DNA from 3 places in the Priestia sp. TSO9 genome. Region 3 is predicted to be linked to each of the others. Evidence: predicted binding sites of a transcription regulator. Region 3 holds the regulator's gene; each other region holds the start of a gene.

Region 1 (8,191 bases), on a different contig from region 3:
ACCTAATGTCACATATCTTCTTAACTGTGATTTAACTCTCGCTATCAGTTCTAATGGTTTAAAAGGCTTTGTCACATAATCATCTGCTCCTACCTGCAGACCGAGTACTTTATCTGCATCTTCGCTTTTAGCGCTCAGCATAATAATCGGGATATTTTTCTGTTCTCGGATTTTAAACGTCGTTGAAATGCCGTCTTGCCTTGGCATCATAATATCAAGAATAATTAAGTGAACTTTTTCTTTATTTAGTATCTCTATGGCTTCGATTCCATCTTTGGCCGTAAAGACTTTAATGCCTTCATTTTTCAAATAAATAGCAATGCCATTACGGATTTCTTGCTCATCGTCTACGACTAAAACCACATATTCGTTCATTAATTTCTCACACTCCTTTCAAAAGTATATCATGGGTCATTTCGTCTATGGATTTTATTGTAAACTGCATTTCTTAAGAAAAAGGAAGGGGAAATCTTAAGATTTTCTTAAGCTTCATATGTTGAAAAAGGTTTAAAGAATAGGGATAACAGGAACGTTAAAAGAAAAAATATAATCAATTCCTCATTTGATTCTAAAGAACTATCCGTGAGCGATTATATCTTTTTATTTAAAAGGAGGATGATTTAACTTGGAACGGAATCATACAATTATGCAATTTTTCGAATGGCATGTGCCGGCTGATGGCGAGCATTGGCAACGCCTTAAAGAGCTCGCTCCTCAACTAAAAGAACAAGGAATTGATTCCGTATGGATTCCCCCGGTTACAAAAGGTGTTTCATCAGAGGATAACGGCTACGGCGTTTACGACTTATACGATCTTGGCGAATTTGATCAAAAAGGAACCGTTCGTACAAAGTATGGAACCAAGCAAGAGCTGCATGAAGCGATTGATGCCTGTCATAATCATGGAATTAATGTCTATGTGGATATTGTAATGAACCATAAAGCTGCAGCAGATGAAAAAGAAACGTTCCACGTCATTGAAGTGGACCCCATGAACCGAACAGAAGAAATTTCTGAACCTTTTGAAATTGAAGGGTGGACAAAGTTTACATTTGAAGGGCGCGGCGATCAATATTCTTCTTTCAAATGGAACTTTAATCATTTTAACGGCACTGATTACGATGATAAAAATGGAAAAGAAGGCGTTTTTCGTATTGCCGGAGAAAACAAAAGCTGGAACGAAAATGTGGATCAAGAGTTTGGCAACTACGATTATTTAATGTTTGCGAATATTGATTACGATCATCCTGAAGTTCGAGAAGAAATGATCAAATGGGGAAAATGGTTAGCAGACACTCTGCAGTGCGACGGTTATCGATTAGACGCCATTAAACATATTAACCACGATTTTATTAAAGAATTTGCCCACGAATTGTCCTCTTCTCAAGAAAAGCCCTTTTACTTTGTGGGAGAGTTTTGGAACCCAGAGTTAACAGCCTGTCAGGAATTCCTAGACGTGATTGATTATCAAATCGATTTGTTTGACGTATCGCTGCACTATAAACTGCATGAAGCCTCTCAGCAAGGAAGAGATTTTGATTTAACCACGATTTTTGATGATACATTAGTCAAGACTCACCCGTTGAATGTTGTCACATTTGTAGATAACCATGACTCTCAGCCAAATGAATCTTTAGAATCTTGGGTAGAAGATTGGTTCAAACAAAGTGCTTACGCTCTAATTTTACTTCGTGAAGACGGCTATCCTTGTGTGTTTTACGGAGACTATTTTGGAATAGGCGGAGAGCACCCAATTGAGGGAAAAGAAAAAGATATTTCCGCTCTCTTGCATGTACGCTATGACAAAGCATACGGCCAGCAAGACGATTATTTTGATCACCCGAATACCATTGGATGGGTAAGGCATGGTGTAGAGGAATTTGAGAAGTCTGGATGCGCTGTGGTGATGTCAAACGGCGAAGATGGCGAAAAGAGAATGTTCGTCGGCGAACACCGAAGTGGACAAACGTGGATTGACTTCACAAACAACCGAGAGGACCAAGTCGTGATTGAAGAAGATGGCTACGGACAGTTCCCTGTAAATGGCGGCTCTGTATCCGTTTGGGCTGAAGCATAAAAAAAAACAGTGGCCTGCGCCACTGTTTTTTTACCATAGACCTAGCAGTTTCCACCACAAGCCGCCAATTCCAATCCAAATGATAATATGAATAATTGAAATTAAAAAGCCGAGCGACCACCATTTTTGCTGCGTTACATATCCACTACCGAAGAACACCGGTGCCGGTCCACTTCCGTAGTGAGTTAAACAGCCAAATAAATTGCTAAAGAACGCTAAAATTAATGCTGACAGTAACGGAGGCGCACCAGCGGCCACGATGACAGATAAAAATGCTGCGTACATAGCGCTGACGTGAGCCGTGTTACTCGCAAAAAAGTAGTGAGAATAAAAATATGCAATAGCTAATACGATCAACGCCGTCATCCAAGACATATGGCTAACAGTGCCTTTCATCAGATCACTGAACCAAGGAATCATGCCTAGATCATTTAAGAAAGTTGCCATCATAACCAATACAGCAAACCAGACTAATGTATCCCATGCTCCCTGTTCTTTTTTGATGTCCGACCAGCTTAACACTTGCGTTAAAAGAAGCGCACATAGACCAATAAAAGCAGTTGTTGTTGCATTAATATTTAAATTAGCGCCAAAAATCCACAGCACAAGAAGAAGTAAAAACACGCCAATCATGTACCATTCTTCTTTCTTTAGCGGACCCATTTCATTTAGTTTTTTTGCTGCAATTTCAGATGCTTCCGGCGTTTCTTTTAATTCTGGCGGATACAGCTTATAAATAACGAGTGGAATAACAATTAAACTAATAATTCCAGGTACGATTGCAGCCGCTGCCCAGCCAACCCATGAAATAGTCTTGCCTGTAATTTGTTCCGTCATTTTAACGGCAAGAGGATTGGCCGCCATTGCTGTTACGAACATAGCGGATGTGATCATATCTCCTTGAAACGATACTTTTGTTAAGAAAGCGCCGACTCTGCGCTCCGTACCGTCTCCAGTTCTCGATCCGTATGTTTCGGATAAAGAACGAATGATGGGAAGAATAATTCCTCCAGCTCGTGCTGTATTAGACGGCATTGCAGGTGATAAAAGCAAGTCACTTACGATAAGAGAATACGATAGTCCCAACGTCTTTTTACCGAACAAACGAACGAAGATATAGGCAACCCTTGTTCCTAGACCAGTCTTAATAAAACCTCTAGAAATAAAGAATGCAATAACGATTAACCAAATCGTCGTATTTTGAAAACCGCTGAGCGATTGTTCAAGTGTTAATGTATTAGTTAATACAATAATGGTTAAAGATAAAATAGCCACACTGCCCAATGGCAATGGTTTAATGATAAGCCCTACGATAGTAGCCACAAAAATAGCGAATAAGTGCCAAGCCTTCAAATCAAGTCCGCACGGAGGTGTAATAAACCATAAAATAAGTCCGATTGCCAGACAAATTAATAAAGGAATAAATTTCACTTCGCCGGCAGGCTTTTTTGTTGTTTCAGCCATAATCTTTCTCCTTTCATGTTTTTAAATAATAGTAATAGTATGCTCTTTCCACTTCGTACTCAATACTTATCCCATTTAAAATAAAATAATTGTAAAAATACGTTTCGTAAGGATGATATTGTAAATTTGTGAAGTGTTGAGCATAATTCCTTTATTATTTTATCATATATATTGACAATATTTATCTCTTACCTTCATTTTATTCCCTTCAAAATAGCTTGTAAGCGTTATTTTATTAAAAATAAATAAACTGCATGAGTTCATCATGCAGCCTTGCATTTAGCGATTTACTTTTTGAATAAATACGACTTTTAAATAATTACCTGACTTAAATTCTTTTATTGTTTTAAAATCAGCTGGAAGAGCGAACTGCTCCATCATTTTGTAACGTTCACCTTTTTCATTAAAAGCTTTTTCAATAAACGAATGGAATTTTTTCATATCAAAATTGCTTGCATTCGTAGATGTCACAATGACACCGTTTGGCTTTGTAAGAGCAATAGCTTCTTTTAATAAATCTTTGTAGTCTTTTGCCGCGCTGAACGTATGCTTTTTCGACTTGGCAAAGCTCGGCGGATCTAGCACCACAAGATCGAACGTCATGTTCTTCTTGACCGCATATTTGAAATACTTGAAAACATCTTCTACGATAATGTCCTGTGCTTCGTGATCAATTCCATTTACACTAAATTGCTCAATTGTTTTTGCCAAGCTGCGATTGGCTAAATCGACACTTGTTGTTTTCGCAGCTCCTCCAAGAGCGGCCGCCACTGAAAATGCGCCTGTATACGAAAACATATTTAGCACGGTCTTTCCTTTTGCATATTTATCTCGAATCGTTTTACGGACGTCTCGCTGATCTAAAAAGACTCCCACCATCGCTCCGTCATTTAAGTAAACGGCAAAACGAATACCATTTTCTTTTACAATAAGAGGGAACTCACCTTTATCCCCTGCTACAAAATCATCTTCTTCAATATACTGCCCTTTTACGTTAAAACGTTTTTTCTGGTACAGCCCTTTAAAATTAGGCGCAGACTTTAAGGCTTCAATGACGTATTCTTTAAATTGATAAATTCCTTCACTATACCAGCTAATGACGTAATATCCGTCATAATAATCAATAATTAAGCCGCCGATTCCGTCACCTTCACTATTAAATACGCGAAAAGCAGTTGTGTCTTCAGATGCATAAAAATCATGACGAGAGGCAATAGCTTGCTGAATTTTTCTAGCAAAAAACGCCGCGTCAATTTGCTCATTTTTCTTTTTCGAAAGAATCCATCCGTAACCTTTATTTTGTTTTCCATAATAGCCTTTGGCTAAAAATTGATTCTTCGGAGTGACTAAGTTAATAATAACGCCTTCTTCTTGCAGTTTATGACCATCAACAAGCGCATCTTTTTCAATGAGTGGATAACCTTTATTCACTTTTTTAATAAAAGCTTCTTTGGCTATAACTTGTACTTCTTTTCTCATGTGTACACCCTATCTATTTAATTTATTTCATTCTAGTTCTATCCATTTTACAACAATAATCTACATTTATCTTAACATAGATAAACAGCTCCGTTTCTAGTTATAAATAGAAAAGCAGAAGATGCCTTGAAGCACCCTCTGCTTGATATGAATGAAAAATGAAATGTATTAAGATAAAAAATTATGAGCACTCTTGTCCCGTATAAGCATTGAACTGAGTGACGTTTTTTTCTGCTAAAATACCTTTCACTTTTGCTGTACGAGCCAAAGTGCTTTTTGTCGCCTTTAGCTATGTGTTTATTGTAAGAGCGGAACATGAATTCACTGTGAAGCCCAGCTGAATACTATCTGAACAAATTCTAAAAGATAGCTGAATAACTTCTAGTTAAACTTGTCATATAAATGTTCAACGTTCTTAACAACAGCTCAACAAATCCAGCTCTTCTCTTTATATTTCCTCAACAACCAAATGATTTAATAAGTGTATGAATACGATTCGGAGGTTATCAACCATGAAAAAACGAGTATCTTTTGGACTATCTCTCACCTTCTTAGCTTCTAGCGCCGCTTCTGCTTTTGCAGCAGAGCATCATCCAATTCAACATCCAAAACAAATCAAAAGCGTCGAGTTTCAGCCAATGAAAGCACCTACTACGATTGAAAATATGATTAAAACGTATACAGAGGCATCTGTAAAAGTAACGTATAAAGATGGAAGCGTTGAAAAAACGCCGCTTAACTATAACCAGCTCTTTCTTTCAAAAGATAAAATTGTCGATAATAAAGGGGAATTAATCGCCGCAGGTACACCGATCGATGCAAACGGGGATCCGATTATTGACCGAAGCGTTCCTGATAAGCCATCACCGTACGTATCAGACGCACCGGATTCAAACAGCTTTATCACCATCAACGGTAAGTCTTATATTATTTCACATTATGAATATGAATCTGTTAATAATGCTGGAAAAGAAATTTCCGGTCTTCCTGCTTCAATGACGCTTACACAAGTTGACCGAGATGATAAAACAGGAAACCTAACCGTCAACCATGCTAAAAAAATTGATTTTTCTAATGTAAATGGTTTGTGGACGCCGTGTAATGGCTCTACAACGGATTGGGGTACTCACCTTGGGTCAGAAGAATATGAGCCTGATGCACGTGCTTTTGAAGATCCTTCATCCAGCTCTTATAAAGACGTCACGAACTTCGCTAAGCTTTATTTCGGCGACACGTCAAAAGCAAATCCTTACTACTACGGCTAGATTCCAGAAATTTCAGTGGATGAAAGCGGCCATGCATCCGTCGTAAAACATTACAGCACAGGCCGTTTTTCACACGAAATGATGCAGGTACTTCCAGATAACAAAACCACTCTTTTTGGAGACGATGGGTCTAATACCATGATGTTTATGTATGTAGCAGATAAGGAAAAAGACTTCTCAGCAGGAACTCTTTATGCGGCAAAGTTTAAACAAACGAGTACGAACAATGGAGGTAAAGGCGAACTTCAGTGGATTAAGCTTGGCCATACAACAGACAATGAAGTGAAAACAATAATCGACAAAGGCACAAGATTTAGTGATATTTTTGAAACAGCTGACCAGCCTACAAAAGGATTTAAAGCTGTTAAAACCGCTGCAAGTAAAAAAGTTGAATACCTAAGAGTAAAGCCTGGTATGGAAAAAGCAGCTGCCTTTTTAGAATCACGCCGATACGGTGCAATTTTAGGTGCAACATCTGAATTCAACAAGATGGAAGGACTAACGGTTAACAAAAAAGACAAAAAAGCGTATATGGCTATTTCTTACCAAGATAGTGCCATGCTAAAAGAATCTGGCGCTGTACAAGATGATATCCAGCTTCCAAAATTAGAGTCTGGTGTGACCTACCAGCTGAACTTAGGATCACATCAAAAAGACCAAGCAAACGGCAAGATTAACAGCCACTGCGTTCCTGCAAGCATGGAAGGGCTACTGATCGGACAAGACCTAGAAAAAGCAGATGCATACGGTAATACAGCGGATCCAAATAAAATTGCCAACCCTGACAACCTTACGTATTCAAATGACTTAAATACACTGTTTATCGGAGAAGACAGCTCACTACACACAAACAATTTCGTATGGGCTTATCATGTAAAAACCAAAAAACTATCACGCATTCTTTCAGTTCCAGTGGGAGCAGAAGCAACAGGACTTCGTGCAGTAGAAAACATTAAAAACTCTCGCTACGTATTAAGCAACTATCAGCACCCGGGCGAGGACATCAGCGACAAAAATATTACCGCTGTTGATAAAGAGGAGCTAGCTAATGCACTGAAAGAAAGCATTGGCATTCAAGAAACAGGTGGTGTAGGATAGATACATTTCTGGACTGCCTTCTAAGGACGGTGCTCCTTACAAAAAGCATTAATACGTAATGAAGCCACGTCTGTTGTACAGTGACAGACGTGGTTTTTTATATAGTCGAAGTTATTTATAAAATCGTTTATCGTAATCATAATTATGGTGAATACTTTATAATATCCTTGGAGAAAGTGCCTACACACAAACCAAATACTTTAGGATATTTATTCGCAGGTATCCGTTACATGCCTTCAGGCTCGCTTTTAATTGCTTACACTCCACTAATATTAGATATAAAATTTGTTTCAATAGGTATTTCCAGCAAAACAAAACCACTCGTTCCCTTGCACTTTTCCTCCCATACCATTAAAGTATATATTGGTTGAAGTTTATACTGACATTCAACCTGATAAAAGAAATTACACTTTTTAATTTTGGGAATACGTTTTCCCTAAAAGAAAGGGTTTAGATATAAGATGAAAGATAATTTTTGGCATGAGTTGCCGCGTCCGTTTTTTATTTTGGCACCGATGGAAGCTGTGACGGATGTCGTTTTTCGCCATGTTGTGACCGAAGCAGCACGACCTGACGTATTTTTTACAGAGTTTACGAATACGGAAAGCTACTGCCATCCGAAAGGGAAAGATAGCGTAAAAGGACGTTTGACGTTTACAGATGATGAACAGCCAATCGTTGCGCACATTTGGGGAGACAAGCCTGAATACTTCCGTCAAATGAGTATCGGTATGGCCGAAATGGGTTTTCGCGGCATTGATATTAATATGGGCTGTCCTGTACAGAATGTTGCAGGAAACGGAAAAGG
Region 2 (8,191 bases), on a different contig from region 3:
TTACATAGGAGGGGATCTTTATGAAAAGAATAGCTGTATTTTGTGGATCAAGTAATGGAGCATCTGACCTTTATATTCAAGGTGCAAAGGACCTGGGAAAAGAACTTGCTAAACGTAATATTTCGCTCGTATATGGTGGAGCAAGTGTTGGAGTAATGGGTGCTGTGGCTGATGCCGTGTTGGAAGCTGGCGGACATGTCATTGGCGTCATGCCTACTTTCCTTGAAGAAAGAGAAATTTCTCATAAAAACCTGTCAGAGCTTATCGTTGTTAAATCTATGCACGAGAGAAAAGCCAAGATGGCTGAACTTGTAGATGGATTCATTACATTACCAGGTGGTCCAGGTACACTAGAGGAATTCTTTGAGATTTTCACATGGGCTCAGTTAGGGTTACATCAGAAGCCTTGCGGATTATTAAATATTAATGATTATTACACACCACTTATTTCTTTATTTAATCACATGACAGAAGAACAATTTCTACAGGAAAAATATCGTTCTATGGCTCTTGTAGATACAGAACCACAAGGTTTATTAGATCAATTCAATACATATCAACCTCCTTCAGTTAAAACATATATCACAAAAGCACAAAGCTAACAAAAAAACAGGATTAGACACTATCTAATCCTGTTTTTTTGTTAGCTTAAAATATAATTTCGTTTACTTCTTTTAATGTAACGAATCTGCCACCTAGCATATTATTATGATGTTCTACTATTTTAGAAGCTGAAAGCACAGCCGTATCAAATGTGCTATGGGCATCTTTTACTAAGATATTCTCTTTATACCCTAAGCTATATGCTCTCCTACAAGTAGTATCCAAACAAAATTCAGTTTGCATACCTGCAATGACTAATTTTCCGATTTCAAGTTCCTGAAGTTTTTTGTATAAAGTTGTTTGATAAAATGCGTCCCAAGAAGATTTTTGAATAACTATATCCGTTGGTATGGGGCCGACATCCTGATGGATTTCCCATGTGACTTTTCCTTCACTAAGCATACTATCCGAACTGGGGTCTGTATGCTGTATATAGATAATTGGCACATTAGATTTGTGTGCTTTTTCCCTTAGAGAAGTAATATTTTTAAGTACTTGTTGTTCATTACATAAAGATCCACCTTCATAAGAAAACATGATGTTTTGAACATCGATAAGCAACAAAGCTGTTTTTTCACTCATTTAATTGTATCCCCCTATTGAGTTTTGTGGTAAAAAATTCAAAATAATATTATATCAAATTAAAATCTCATATTATATAGCTTGATCCTGCAAAATCTAGCTTTCTTTGAAATGTACATAGTATATAAATGTAGTTACCATAATGTTTTTATCGGGATTTATCTGTATATACGTAAAAGCCATTTAAGACCTATCTTAAATGGCTTTTACAGTGGTTATGTTATTTTATTTACTCATCAATAATTATCGTATCAGCATTTATATCTTCAAAACAAAGGTTTACTGTTCTTTGCTTCGCTCTGGTTCTATGTACGGTTCCAGCTGGTATAAGTAACGTATCATTAGGTTTTAAAACAGCAGTATCCTTACCTTTAAAATCAATTAAAAGTTCTCCCTCTAAAACCATAAAAAGCTCATCCGAATTAGAATGATAGTGCCATTTGTATTCGCCTGAAAATACAGCTATACGAAGGCAGTGATTATTAATATTCGATACAGGAAAATTCACGTGTTGATCTTTAATATCTTTTGTAATTTCTTGAAGATTAATCTTTTCTAGCTCTAATTTCTCTACCATTACAATTCTCCCTTTATATTTTCTTTGTAATAAATTCAATTTAATTTCCCCATATACACTAAACCATTTGAACGATTTCTATTCATAGTTGTATATTCTAATTTCTTATATGCTAAGGTTTCAAATTGATCTATCCATTCTTTCACGCGTTCTTCGCTATGATGACGTAAAATAGCCCCATCTGGTAACTCAAAAACCCCATATGTATGATACTTAGTGAGTCCCTTTTCATAACGTAATTTATTTCTTTCATCGCTATTTAGTAGAAAATCGTTGATGTAAATAATACCTCCTGGCTTTAGTACCCGTTTAATCTCATTTAAAATAGCGTTTTGTTCCTCATTTTTATGAACACATGTTAAAACTGCAAAAAGTAAGACAGCATCCAAAGAATCATTAGGAAAAGGAAGCTTCCCACTTTGAATAACTTGAAAATCGATTTCTGAGTTATGAAACTTAGCTCTTTTAATCATTTCTTCTGAAAAGTCTACACCATGTAAATTGTTATAATCGTAGCTTCTTAATTCCAATAAAGTCCGTCCATACCCACAACCATAATCTAATATGACAGCATTGTGATTAACATGTGTTAGGAATAATTCAGGTTGAAAAGGCGTAGTAAATTCTTTTTTATTAGCTACTTCATTCCAATATTCATCTTGTTTGATCATCTTTATGAAACATCTCCCTATTGATCTATCAACTTTGATTGCATCATAGCATGTAAAAACATAAAATAATGTGAGATATCTCATATTTTTATAATAGTAGGAGAAAAAATGAAATTTTTAAACGACCCTATGCAAAGTTACTATGTCGAGAAATACTCTATTCAATCACTTTTTTCCTTTCCAATTACTCCATTTATTCAGGTCTGCGAATTTGAACGTGGTGAATTTATTTATAAGGAAGGATCCTATCCTCAATATATTTATTATCTTGTTGAAGGTAAGGCAAAACTCTATGTTACACACGAAAATGGGAAAGTGTCCTTGATTAATTTTTTACAAGCTCCAACATTTATGGGGGAAGTGGAACTATTAAATTCACAACGATATGCTAAAGCCATACAAACTATCACAAAAACCATTTGTTTGGCTATTCCTATTGATACCTGTAAAAATAAGCTCTTAACAGATGTTATATTTCTCAGATATTTATGCAGTTTTTTAAGCGAGAAAGCAACTAGAATTTCAGCAAAGTATACACAAAATCAGGCCTATCCACTTGAGAACCGTCTTGCTGCTTTTATAATGTTGTCGGCTGATGATAACTTTTATAAAGAAAAACATACTGAAGTATGCGAATACCTGGGTGTATCATATCGCCATCTACTCCATGTACTAGCCCAACTATGTAAATCAAATACTATTGAAAAGCAGTCACGAGGCTACATTATTAGAGACAAAGAACGTTTGAAAAAATTAGCTGAATTAAATTAAAGACACTCATAATAACCTCGTTTCATAAGAAAGATAATTATATGTATATGATATAAAAGGTAGTTACCATAATCATATGTATCGAAAACAGTTTAAAAGAGCCAGTCCCTTTATAAGTCTTGGCTCTTTTGGACTAATTATATTTAATTCATAGCTCAATGATGGAATACACGTATACCTGAATGTGCCATGATCATCCCGTATTCATTTGCTGCCTGTGTAACTTGTTCATCTCGTAAAGAATTACCTGTTTGAACCACATATTTAACGCCACTTTGAGCCGCACGATCGATATTATCACGGAAAGGTAAAAAAGCGTCGGATGCATAGGAAACGCCTTTTAACCTTTTTAGCCATTCTCGTTTTTCACTCTTACTTAGCCTAGCAGGGACCTCCTCAAAACATTGTTTCCAGTGCTCATTTTCTACCTCAGTAATATCATCATTAAGCCATCCATCAATTGCATTATTCACTTCTACACGAGAAATGCCTTCTCTGAACTTCATGTTAAGGGCCCTTGGATGTTGTCTTAGCCACCATTTATCAGCTTTTTCAGCAGCCAACCTCGTACAATGAATACGGGACTGCTGTCCAGCACCAATTCCAATTGTTTGGCCATCTAATGCGAAACAAATGGAGTTTGATTGTGTATATTTTAATGTAATAAGAGCAACAAGAAGATCTCTCTTTGCATTTTTAGGAATATTACATTGAGTAGTAACAATACGATTAAAAACTTCTTTCCCAATCTGTACATCATTTCTTTGTTGTTCTAGAGTAATTCCAAATACCATTCTTTTTTCAATTGGGTCAGGCACATAGTTTGAATCAATCTCTAAAATTAGATATTTTCCTTTCTTTTTCTGTTTCAAAGCCTCTAATGCTTCTTGAGTGTAGCTTGGTGCAACAATCATATCAGAAACCTCTGTTTTGAGGAGAGTAGCTACAGTTATATCCACTTCATCACTAAAAGCAGCACAATCTCCAAACGATGACATCCTATCTGTCCCACGCGCTCTTGCATAAGCAATCGCTAAAGGAGACAGGCCTAGGCCTTCAACAAAATAGGATCCAGTAAGTGTCTCATTTAGTGGAGAGTACACAGCTGCACCTGCTGGACTTACGTGTTTAAAAGATGCAGCTGCAGGTTGACCAGTCGCCTGTCGAAGCTCTCGGACCAGTTGAAAAGCATTTAATGCATCTAGGAAGTTAATATAACTCGCCTCTCCATTTAAGATTTTAATAGGCGTGTTCTCAGCATTCTGAACGTTAGCTTTACTTTGATTTGGATTCATCCCATATCGTAAACAAATTTCTTTCACTTAAAAATCTCCTTTCTAAATAAAAAAAGTATTTGAACTCATGTTCAAATACTTTGCCCAGGCGTACGGCCGTTATCTATGTGCTTCCTCATGGTCCTCCATGTTTACGCCAGTAACACATAGTCTGTTTTATAAGAAAATTTTACATAATAAAAATAATTTTAACAATACCTTTATCCAAATTTTTCTTTTTTAATTATATATCATATACAAATCTAATTTACACAACAGGTATTACCGGTAGTAATAAAGTCTATATATTTTCTATATAGACTTTACCAATTTATTCTTATACTGAGGCTGAAATCTTTTGTTTTTTTCGTAAGCGTAAAAAGCCAGAAGCTGTTAAAACACCTACAATAACTAAACACGTACCTATCACTTGAGGTAATGTAATAAGGGCACCCGTTAAAATAGAAAGCATCATGGTGACGACTGGAACTAAATTAAAAAATAAAGACGTATTACTTGCACCAATCGTAGCCATTCCTTTATTCCACCACAAATAGCCTAATACACTTGTAAATAGAGCCATAAAGAGAATAGCTCCCCAAGCTGACCACGTAACGTGAGACAAGGGCTGAGGGCTTGGTGAAAAAGCTCCTAAGATTAAAAGACAAAGAGAACCAACAATCATTGTATAAGTAGTGGTCTCCATCGAAGAACTACCATTCAAATATTTTCTTCCTAATACACCATATAAAGCCCAACATAGATTCCCTGCTAAGATAAGTAAATCACCTTTAGAAATGGATAATGTTTGAATAATTTCTAACGAACCTTGCGTAAGGACAAGAATAACACCTACTAAAGCAAAAGAGATACCTACCATCTGTTGTTTTGTAATAGAATTCTTTAAAATAAAATAAGCAAAAATTGCAGTTACCAAAGGGTTAGTTCCCATGATGAGAGCCCCGTTTAAAGGAGACGTATATTGCATTCCTAAAAAGAAAAAAGCATTGAACCCAAAAATCCCTATGATGCCAAGTAAGATATACATTTTCCAATGAACCTTAATAGTTTTTGACTTTATTTGTTTCTGTAATCCTAATATAAGAACCATAACGAGTGCAGCAATGCCAAATCGCCATGCCGCAGCACTTGCAGGGGAGAAATACTGAACAGCATACTTAGCCAGGTTGAATGTAGCACCTGTAAATATAGCGAAACCTATCAACATAAGGTATATTCTACTTTTCATTTTTCAAGTCTCCAATCATTGTTTCATACGTCCCTAATTTCTCTTTTGTTACGTTCATAACTGTTTCAATCTCTTGTTTTTGTTTTTCTAGAAGAAGTAAATGTTTGTTTAAAATATCTGCCCTCGTTTGAATTTTTTTTAATTGAATGGCAGAAGAACCAATATTTTCTAGGAGACATCCATCCTTTAAAAATTCTTGAATATCCTCTAGAGACATTCCTGTTTGTTTTAATATTTTCATAAATTTGAGTAGACGAATTTCACCTTCCGTATATCTTCTTTTTCCACCTTTTCTTAATGGTGAAGACAATAACCCAATCTTTTCATAATAACGTAGCGTATGAGCTGTAAAACCTGTTTTCGTAGCAACTTCAGATATACTATACAATTCTATTTCCTCCTTTATTTAGATGTTACAACTTAGAGTTAGCTCTAAGTCAATGGTTAATTTGCAAACAATAAAAAAAGACTCAGATTTTTTCTAAGCCTCTTCGTTTAATTAACATAATGTGCCTTATCGGAAACCAATAATAAAAAGCCTTTAGATACTTATTTCTAAAGGCTTAAAGATACGTTTTTTATTTTTAACTTACTACCATGTTGTTTCTTCTTTATCTGTTAGTTTTACAAGAAACGGAAAAAAAACAATAAAGAGTATAGCAACTACTCCACTTAAATAGCCTAGTCCTATTAAAGGACTAGCACCTTTAAAAGAAACAAATTGTCTTTTATTACATTTAGGACACTTCTTACCATTCTTAGAAAAACCCAGTAACCATACGCTCTTGGCATTCCATTTGTGTTTACAATGATTGCAACAAGCCATCTAGATGTACCACCATTCTCTTAAAATCACATTCCTATGTACAAAGATCTTATCAGTTTTTATTAAAACGCTTATTTTGTTTTCTAACATTAATAACTTTCCAGACAAACAAGCCCATAGAAACTAATAAAATTAACCAAAAAATTTGGAAAGATATATCTGCCCAATTAATACTCGATGTATTCATATTATCCCCTCCTGATAATATATACGAATGAATTCCATAAAAGTTACATATTTTCATTATTTATACAAATGCATCTTTGAAAACCTATTGTATACGACATTATTGTTAACATAATCCACATTCTAGGAAGTGAAAAGAGGAGCTAAAGCTCCTCTTTATTTTTATAAATCTTGATTAAAAGTCTCAGCAATAAACATAAATTCTACATCGTCTTTATGAATAAAAAATGTAGTACATCCATCAATATCCGTGGTCCTGTTTGATTGAGAACATATAACGTCTACCTCAACTAGTTCAAAATTAACAGCATCAGTACTTTCAGTATCCAAACCAGTTGTTAAATAGTGAACACTATCTCCAAAAGACTTGAAAACAAGCCTTCTTCCTTTTAGTTCCTCATCGTTCACCTCAAAATAATCGTTATTCAGTATGCCTTTAAAGGATGCCATTTTTGGAAAGCATTCAATATGATGGATACCTTCATAACACCTTAAGCTAAACATATAAGCGTGTGTTTCATTTGGCTCAATCTCAATACCGTATTTATAAGTAAACGTCTTATAAACCATTTCATAAAATAATGGAATGACAATATCGTCCCAAGCATCATAAGCATGAGCATGTATGGGAATTAGATGAGGGTATAAGCTCGTAATTGCTTGTTGGAAATTCAACAAAATGTCTGTGTCAGTAAGTTCACTCAAAGCAGCATCTACTTCATGATTCTTAATCTTAGATAATCTATTATCAATCATTAAGCCATCCCTCCTTATAAGAAAAGTGTTACTCTTTAATTATACCTTTATCGGGATTAATAACTGTATACCATATACATTGCTAGTTTACATAAACACTCTTCTCAGCACAAAAGGAGCACCTGATTACTTATTGATGCTCCTTTTCTTTCTATTAGTTATTAACAAAATTTATCTATGAGATTATCCTTTTATAATGGTTTTCTATTCTTTTTAAGGAGATAAGAATATGAGGTTGTTCGGAGGGTGTAAAGAATTTTAAGTCTTCCTGATAGTCATCAGGAGAGAAATACAATTTACCCCACTTTTTTAAGACCCATCCTTTAACCCCTTTAGGAATAATTCCATATTGATCTGATTTTAGATTGTTTATATCTAAAATACTAGAGTTTCTAAATCTCATTAGTGAATTACTCTCATATATCCGACAAGGCTTTATAAATTCAATTCTGTATAATTTTTTCTCTTGTAGTAGCATGTTATCCCAACCCTTGATGTCAATATTTATCTTAAATTTTGCATTGAAGTAATACTAATTAATACTCTTTCCTTTAATCCACTATAACTAGAATTCTATTGAGCTTGATTTGTAGTTAACGTAATTTGCCTTTTAGGAGGTATTTATAATTTATTCGAGTATTTCTCGACAATAATGATTTTAATTTTCTTTAATTATACTTGAAGGGCTCTTTTTGT
Region 3 (8,191 bases):
ATTTATGCAAACCAGCTAATCAAAAAATTAGAATTCCCGCTTTTATCGTTAGTTGTATCTGGAGGGCATACGGAGCTTGTATACATGGAAAGTCACGGTCAGTTTAAAGTGATTGGTGAAACGAGAGATGATGCAGCAGGAGAAGCCTACGATAAAGTAGCCCGCACGTTAAACCTTCCATATCCAGGGGGACCGCATATTGACCGCCTTGCACATGAAGGAGAGCCATTAATTGATTTGCCGCGTGCTTGGCTAGAAGAAGGATCCTATGATTTTAGTTTCAGTGGGTTAAAATCAGCAGTTATTAACACTGTCCACAACGCGAAGCAAAAAGGTGAAGAAATTCTTCCACAAACGCTTGCTGCTAGCTTTCAAGCGAGTGTTATTGATGTGTTAGTAACTAAAACCGTTAAAGCTGCAAAGGAATATAACGTTAAGCAAGTGTTAGTAGCAGGAGGAGTTGCTGCTAATAAAGGACTTAGAGCAGCGCTAGAAGAGGCATTTGCACCATTATCAAACATCGAACTTATTATCCCGCCGCTCTCTCTCTGCACGGATAATGCTGCAATGATTGGAGCAGCAGCAAGTGTACGATTTGCTCAAGGAAAACGTTCAGATATGTCATTAAACGCAAACCCCGGTTTAGACTTGGAAGAGTAAGAGACGAATGAGATTTAGTTCTCATTCGTCTTTTTTTGTGGATAAAAATAATTTATCAACAATATTCAATAAATTTAGAATTAACTGTGGATAATTATGTGGAAAAGTCCGTGCGCTCAGTACACGGACCTGTTATCAACAAGTTTTAATTATGAAAATCAGACAGATATCCACTGTTTATTCACAGAGTGGATAAAGCTTGTTCTAAAGCGCACGAACAAGTAAATAGGATGAATAAATACGAAAAAATATAGACTATTCTTCTAGAAGAAGCTGTAATTCTTCCCACTCTTCCATTAATGTGGATAACTGTGAAGAAATTTTTTCGTTTTCACCGTTTAATCTTGATACTTCTTCGTGGTTTTGATAAATTTCAGGGTCACAAAGAAGTTCTTCATTCTCTGCTTGTGCGGCTTCTAATTTGTTTACTTCAGTCTCAATTTCTTCAATGCGGCGCGTTCGCTGCCTCATCAATTTTTTTTGTTCTTTATCTTGTTTATAGGACTGTTTATCTACTTTTACCGTGCGTTCTTCGTTTGCTTTTATATTTTCTAATTCTTTGATTTCCTCTATTTCTGCTTTCTTTTCTACATAATAGTCATAATCTCCAAGAAACTCTTCTAACCCTTCAGGAGACAGCTCTGCTATTTTGTTTGCAATACGATTAATAAAATAACGGTCATGTGAAACAAATAACAGAGTTCCTGGGTAATCGATTAACGCATTCTCGAGTACTTGTTTGCTATCTAAATCAAGATGGTTAGTAGGTTCATCTAAAATTAAGAAATTAGCTTTTTGAAGCATAAGCTTCGCAAGAGCCAAGCGTGCTTTTTCACCACCGCTAAGCGTGGAAACGATTTTCAGTACATCATCACCTGAAAACAGAAAATTTCCAAGCGCTGTACGAATTTCTTTTTCAGGTTTGGATGGGTATTCATCCCAAAGCTCATTTAAAACGGTTTTATTAGACGTTAAATTGGCTTGCTCTTGGTCGTAATAACCAACCATTACGTTTGAGCCAAAGGAAATGGTTCCAGTCTTGAAGCTTAGTTTATCCACAATACCTTTTAATAAAGTAGATTTCCCAACTCCATTAGGGCCAACCAACGCAAGGCTTTCACCTTTTTTAATCCGAAGGTTTGCCTGCTGAACGATATATTTGTGTTCATCATATCCGATAGACACGTCTTCAAGATTTAAGACTTCATTTCCGCTTTGACGCTCAATTTCAAACGAAAAACTAGCTGATTTTTCGCCTTCGTTAGGTCGATTTATTAACTCCATTCGATCGAGCTGTTTCCGTCTGCTTTGCGCACGTTTTGTAGTCGATGCGCGGGCGATGTTTCGCTGAATAAAATCATTCAGTTTTGCGACTTCATCTTGCTGCTTTTCATACTGACGCAACTCTTTTTCATATCGCTCTGCTTTTTGTACAAGGTATTTAGAGTAATTGCCCGTGTACTTGACCGTTGTTTTTTGTGTGACTTCATACACTTGATTTACGACTTTATCAAGGAAGTAACGATCGTGTGAAACAATTAAAATAGCTCCTTCATACCCTTGCAGAAACTGTTCCAGCCATGCTAAAGTTTCAATATCTAAGTGGTTGGTAGGCTCATCGAGAATAAGCAAGTCTGGCTTTGTTAAAAGCAGTTTTGCAAGAGCCAAGCGCGTTTTTTGTCCACCGCTCAAGGAGGAAATAGGGGTGCTATAGTCAAAGTTTGAAAAACGGAAACCGTGAAGAATAGACCGTGTATCCGCTTCATATTGATAGCCGCCTAAATCTTTGAACGTTACTTGAAGCTGGTCGTACTCTTTGGTTAGTTTTTCGTATTGAACTGAATCATTAAAAATGTCTGGATCACCCATCTTCGTTTCAAGCGTACGTAATTCTTTTTCCATTTTCTTTAACGGAGCAAAGACCGTCATCATTTCTTCCCATATGGAGAGTGTTGACTCAAGAACTGTATCTTGTCCCATATAATCAATGGAAACACCTTTAGGTTTAATAATTTCTCCGCTGTCATAAGAAAGCTGCTCAGCAATAATTTTTAATAAAGTTGATTTACCAGCACCGTTTCGTCCCACTAGGGCAATGCGGTCTTTTGATTGTACTTCTAACTTTATATTCGATAAAATGGGTTCTGCCCCATAGTATTTTGTAATACCGTTCAATTGTAGAATAATCATTTTTTCACCTCTAGTAGTATATCCATAGTGTATTTTAACATATTTTCAACTACAAGTTCTTCTTACAAGCGTTTGTAATTTGTAGAGGGACAAGGACAAATGATGAAGCGAATGTTTTGATTCATGAAATAAAATGATTTTACCTGCACATTTTATACAGGATACTATGTTAAAATAAGAGATAAGTGCATCTCTGAACTTATATATGATGGATGTAGAAAACCCGTCATGACTAACAAACGAATCCTTTGAAGGGCACATTGCTTCGTTCTAGCTACCGACTTTAAGTAGTGCTGGATAGACAAAAGGCGTCGGGGTGTGAAGCGGAGTATATATAAAACAAGAGAAAAGAGAGAGAATTGGAAGCGCTACCTCAAAGCGGTTGAGGCTTTGTGAAAGGTAATGCAATATGACTTGAAAATGTTAGTAACGACATACATGAACTGAGGGGGTACAACGTGAACACTGAACAATTAAAAATACCACAAGCAACGGCTAAACGATTGCCGCTTTATTATCGTTTTTTAAAAAACTTGCATGCTTCTGGTAAACAGCGTGTTTCGTCAGCGGAGTTAAGTGAGGCAGTGAAAGTTGATTCTGCTACTATTCGCCGGGATTTTTCTTACTTTGGAGCATTAGGGAAAAAGGGATACGGCTACAATGTGAATTATTTACTTACATTTTTCCGTAAAACGTTAGACCAAGATGAAGTAACGAAAGTAGCACTGATTGGCGTAGGGAATCTGGGAACGGCCTTTTTAAATTATAATTTTATTAAAAATAATAACACCAAAATTGAGTGCGCTTTTGATGTGATAGAAGATAAAGTCGGTACAAAAGTAGGCGACGTGCCGGTTTATCACCTTGACCAATTGGAAGATTATATGAGTGATGATATCTCAGTGGCGATTTTAACCGTTCCTGCCACTGTTGCTCAGCAAATTACCGATCGTTTAGTGAGTTGCGGAATTAAAGGGATTCTAAACTTTACTCCTGCACGCTTAAACGTACCGGATGAGATTCGACTGCACCATATTGATCTTGCTGTAGAATTACAGTCGCTTGTCTACTTTTTGAAAAATTATCCTGTTGAATAAGGCGGACTATGTTACGATTTCCTTAAGTCTAAATTAATAAGGAGAGTGGGAATATGGGGATTGGAGCAGGCAGTTGGATTATTATTGCGATTGTAGCACTGCTTATTTTTGGACCGAAACGGTTACCGGAGCTAGGAAGATCAGTGGGCCAAACGCTTAGAGAGTTTAAGCATGCCGCTAGCGGTGCATCAGAAGATCGTGAAAAAGATAAACAGCGTCAAGTAGATGACAAAGAGTAAGAGGGTGATCATAGTATGACCGAACAAGAAATGTCAATATATGATCATATAGGAGAGCTGCGAAAACGCATTTTAATTGTTTTATTTTTCTTTGTGATTGCCACAATTGGCGGCTTCTTTATAGCGGATAAGGTCATTGTCTATTTACAGCATGCTGATGAGGCAAAAAATTTAACGATGAATGCATTTAGGCTAACAGATCCAGTTAAGATTTATATGCAGTTTGCTGTTATTATCGGCTGTGTACTTGCAGCTCCTGTTGCACTGTATCAACTCTGGGCATTTATTAGTCCTGGTTTATATGAAAAAGAGCGGAAGGTAACGCTTGGATATATTCCTGTTTCCATTTTTCTCTTTATCGGCGGTGTCTCTTTTTCTTATTTTGTGTTGTTTCCATTTGTCGTCGATTTTATGACGCGCGTTTCTGATGAGCTGAATGTAAACCAAGTGATTGGCATTAATGAATACTTTTCTTTTTTAATGCAGCTCACACTGCCTTTTGGCCTGTTGTTTCAGCTTCCTGTCGTCGTGATGTTTTTGACGAGATTAGGAATTATCACGCCTATGTTTTTATCTCAAATTCGAAAATATGCCTATTTCGTACTGCTAGTTATTGCCGCACTTATTACACCACCGGAATTGCTCTCGCACATGATGGTGACAGTGCCGCTCTTAATTTTGTATGAAATCAGCATCATTATTTCCCGCATTTCGTATCGCAAAGTGTTAAAGGCAAGGGCAGAGCAAGAAAGAGAAGATGTTAGTATGTAAAAAAACCACTGAAACAGTGGTTTTTTTATTTAGATGAATCATCTTGATTTTTATATTGCTGCTGCAATTTTTTAATTTTGTAGTGCAAGATAAAGATGCGAACCGCAAACCTGAAATCGAATGCGGCTACGAGTGCAAATAAGATTGTGGGGAAATTCCACACGGTTTCCTGAGCATTTTGAATTGCCAAGTAAGTAAATAAAATCCCCATAATAATATAAATAAACCCTCGTGTTAAAGGGATATTCTTCATAAAAACATGCCTCCAAAAATAAACTGCATTTGTTCTGCTTGTTTTTGCATTTCTATAATTTTATCTGCAAAAATAGTTTGAGATAAAATAACGATTGTATTCATCAAAACATGAGCAATAATAGGTACAACAATTAGTCTTGTTCTTGCATAAAGGAATGCAAATACAAATCCCATGGCTGTATACACAAGTAAATGTTTAAAATCCCAGTGTACCGCAGCGAAAATAAGGGAACTAATAAATGCAGAGATAAAGAAATTGTATCGTTTGTGAAGAGAGCCGAAAATAATCTTTCGGAAAATAATCTCTTCTAGTATTGGTCCAATAACAGATGTAACGACAATAAGGAACGGTGTTGCTTTAACAAGGTTAACAATATTTTGTGTGTTTTCAGATACTTGGGTAATGCCAAGAGCGTGTTCGATCATACCTGCTACAGCTTGACCAGCCATAGCGAGAAACACCCCAAGGACTGACCAGGCAACAGCAATCGTTTTTCCAGCATGTTCTATACGCATGGACATGTCACGACGCAGCAGCAGTAAGACAATAAGTAAGCCAAGGATAAAGCTAATGATAGTCCAATAAGTCAAAAGCAGGACATTCGCTGTTCGAACTGGATAGTCATCAAACATTCCTGTTAATTTTAACAGCGGTATACCAACAACTCCTGAAAACTGCATAAGGATGTAGGTGAGGATAACATACCAATAACGTTTTTCCAATCTTCTATACTCCTTTAAAAGGTTTTTATGTATATATGTCGAAGAAGTACTGTAAAGTTAGTAATTTCTTCTTGCTCGTATTGTAACATACATATTATTGAACAGAGAAAAGAATGCTTTATTTCTCAAAATCGTCGAAATCTAAGACTATTATATGTAGTTGTCGTAAATTTTAAATTTTTTTTGTTTAATACTTGCAAAAAAAACCCACTTTGTTTTAATATAATAATTGTGTTAGCACTCGTCGAGGTTGAGTGCTAATAAAAATGCAAACATATTATTTGAGGAGGTTGTTTCACTTGTTAAAGCCATTAGGTGATCGCGTAGTGATTGAACTTGTAAAATCTGAGGAAAAAACAGCAAGCGGTATCGTGTTACCGGACAGTGCAAAAGAAAAACCACAAGAGGGTAAGATTGTTGCTGTTGGTACAGGCCGAGTATTAGAAAGCGGTGAGCGTGTAGCTTTAGAAGTAGCTGCGGGCGATCGTATCATCTTCTCAAAATATGCGGGTACTGAAGTGAAATACGAAGGTACTGAATACTTAATTTTACGCGAAAGCGATATTTTAGCTGTAATCGGCTAATTTTAACCACAAACTTATCATACGTAAAAAATAGATTATTAAGAACATCTTGAGGAGGTCAAAGAACATGGCAAAAGACATTAAATTTAGCGAAGAAGCACGTCGCGCAATGCTACGTGGTGTAGATACATTAGCAAATGCTGTAAAAGTAACGCTTGGACCAAAAGGTCGTAACGTTGTATTAGAAAAGAAATTCGGTTCACCGCTTATTACAAATGATGGTGTAACAATCGCAAAAGAAATCGAATTAGAAGACGCATTTGAAAATATGGGTGCTAAATTAGTAGCGGAAGTTGCTAGCAAAACAAACGACGTTGCTGGTGACGGTACAACTACTGCAACAGTTTTAGCGCAAGCAATGATCAGAGAAGGTCTTAAAAACGTAACGGCTGGTGCTAACCCAATGGGTATCCGTAAAGGGATGGAAAAAGCAGTAGCTGTAGCGGTTGAAGAACTAAAAGCAATCTCTAAACCAATTCAAGGTAAAGATTCAATTGCTCAAGTAGCAGCTATCTCAGCAGCTGACGAAGAAGTAGGTCAATTAATTGCTGAAGCAATGGAGCGCGTTGGTAACGACGGCGTTATCACACTTGAAGAATCAAAAGGTTTCACAACTGAATTAGAAGTGGTAGAAGGTATGCAGTTTGACCGTGGATATGCATCTCCTTACATGGTAACTGATTCAGATAAAATGGAAGCTGTATTAGATGATCCATACATCTTAATCACAGACAAAAAAATCGGTAACATTCAAGAAATCTTACCGGTATTAGAGCAAGTTGTTCAACAAGGCAAGCCTCTATTAATCATCGCTGAAGACGTAGAAGGCGAAGCTTTAGCAACATTAGTTGTGAACAAACTTCGCGGTACATTCACAGCTGTAGCTGTTAAAGCTCCTGGTTTCGGTGATCGCCGTAAGGCAATGCTACAAGACGTTGCTATTCTAACGGGCGGAGAAGTAATCACTGAAGAGCTTGGTCTTGACTTAAAAACAGCAAGCATCGATCAATTAGGTCGCGCTTCTAAAATTGTTGTAACAAAAGAAAATACAACAGTTGTAAACGGTGCAGGAAACGCAGAAGATATCCTAGCACGCGTAAACCAAATCAAAGCTCAGCTTGAAGAAACAACTTCAGAGTTTGACCGTGAAAAATTACAAGAGCGCTTAGCAAAACTTGCTGGTGGCGTAGCTGTAATTAAAGTTGGTGCGGCAACTGAAACTGAGTTAAAAGAACGTAAATTACGTATTGAAGATGCATTAAACTCTACGCGTGCTGCGGTTGAAGAAGGTATCGTAGCTGGTGGTGGTACTGCATTAGTAAATATCTATAATAAAGTAGCAAGCATCGAAGCTGACGGTGACACTGCTACAGGTATCAACATCGTATTACGTGCGATTGAAGAGCCTGTACGTCAAATCGCTCACAACGCTGGTTTAGAAGGATCAGTAATCGTTGAGCGTCTAAAAGGCGAAGCAGTTGGAACTGGATTTAACGCTGCAACTGGCGAGTGGGTAAACATGTTAGACACTGGTATCGTTGACCCAACAAAAGTAACGCGTTCAGCTCTTCAAAATGCTTCTTCTGTAGCGGCTATGTTCTTAACAACTGAAGCAGTTGTTGCTGACAAGCCAGAAGAAGGCGGAGCACCTGTAATGCCTGACATGGGCGGC

The links. Region 3 encodes Rex, which represses fermentation and respiration genes when NADH is low (regulators of the CRP and FNR family bind a similar motif). Its sites were predicted from a motif close to TTGTGAAATATTTCACAA; they were not measured.
Region 1: a site for Rex is predicted at 3,668-3,685, ahead of LJC66_RS26515 (anion permease). Genes of this name have one in related genera too.
Region 2: a site for Rex is predicted at 2,502-2,519, ahead of yeiL (transcriptional regulator YeiL). Genes of this name have one in related genera too.

What each region holds. Positions count from the first base shown of each region.
Region 1 is NZ_JAJEKD010000016.1:322,408-330,598, forward strand. Features, by position in the region: gene LJC66_RS26505 (response regulator transcription factor) at 1-375, opposite strand, end outside; gene LJC66_RS26510 (alpha-amylase) at 626-2,077, shown strand; gene LJC66_RS26515 (anion permease) at 2,108-3,541, opposite strand; gene LJC66_RS26520 (class I SAM-dependent rRNA methyltransferase) at 3,821-5,020, opposite strand; partial or broken gene LJC66_RS28060 (PhoX family protein) at 5,533-7,383, shown strand; gene LJC66_RS26535 (tRNA dihydrouridine synthase) at 7,845-8,191, shown strand, end outside.
Region 2 is NZ_JAJEKD010000010.1:62,828-71,018, reverse strand. Features, by position in the region: gene LJC66_RS07885 (LOG family protein) at 21-602, shown strand; gene LJC66_RS07880 (cysteine hydrolase family protein) at 649-1,185, opposite strand; gene LJC66_RS07875 (cupin domain-containing protein) at 1,415-1,762, opposite strand; gene LJC66_RS07870 (class I SAM-dependent methyltransferase) at 1,798-2,433, opposite strand; gene yeiL (transcriptional regulator YeiL) at 2,542-3,204, shown strand; gene LJC66_RS07860 (phosphoribosylaminoimidazolecarboxamide formyltransferase) at 3,360-4,526, opposite strand; ZMP/ZTP riboswitch at 4,575-4,653, opposite strand; gene LJC66_RS07855 (DMT family transporter) at 4,816-5,727, opposite strand; gene LJC66_RS07850 (MerR family transcriptional regulator) at 5,717-6,121, opposite strand; gene LJC66_RS27690 (hypothetical protein) at 6,606-6,740, opposite strand; gene LJC66_RS07845 (hypothetical protein) at 6,902-7,495, opposite strand; gene LJC66_RS07840 (CPBP family intramembrane glutamic endopeptidase) at 8,154-8,191, opposite strand, start outside.
Region 3 is NZ_JAJEKD010000005.1:2,676-10,866, forward strand. Features, by position in the region: gene tsaD (tRNA (adenosine(37)-N6)-threonylcarbamoyltransferase complex transferase subunit TsaD) at 1-660, shown strand, start outside; gene LJC66_RS01140 (ABC-F family ATP-binding cassette domain-containing protein) at 916-2,850, opposite strand; gene LJC66_RS01145 (redox-sensing transcriptional repressor Rex) at 3,309-3,947, shown strand; gene tatA (twin-arginine translocase TatA/TatE family subunit) at 4,001-4,186, shown strand; gene tatC (twin-arginine translocase subunit TatC) at 4,202-4,957, shown strand; gene LJC66_RS01160 (YdiK family protein) at 4,983-5,210, opposite strand; gene LJC66_RS01165 (CPBP family intramembrane glutamic endopeptidase) at 5,207-5,935, opposite strand; gene groES (co-chaperone GroES) at 6,235-6,519, shown strand; gene groL (chaperonin GroEL) at 6,587-8,191, shown strand, end outside.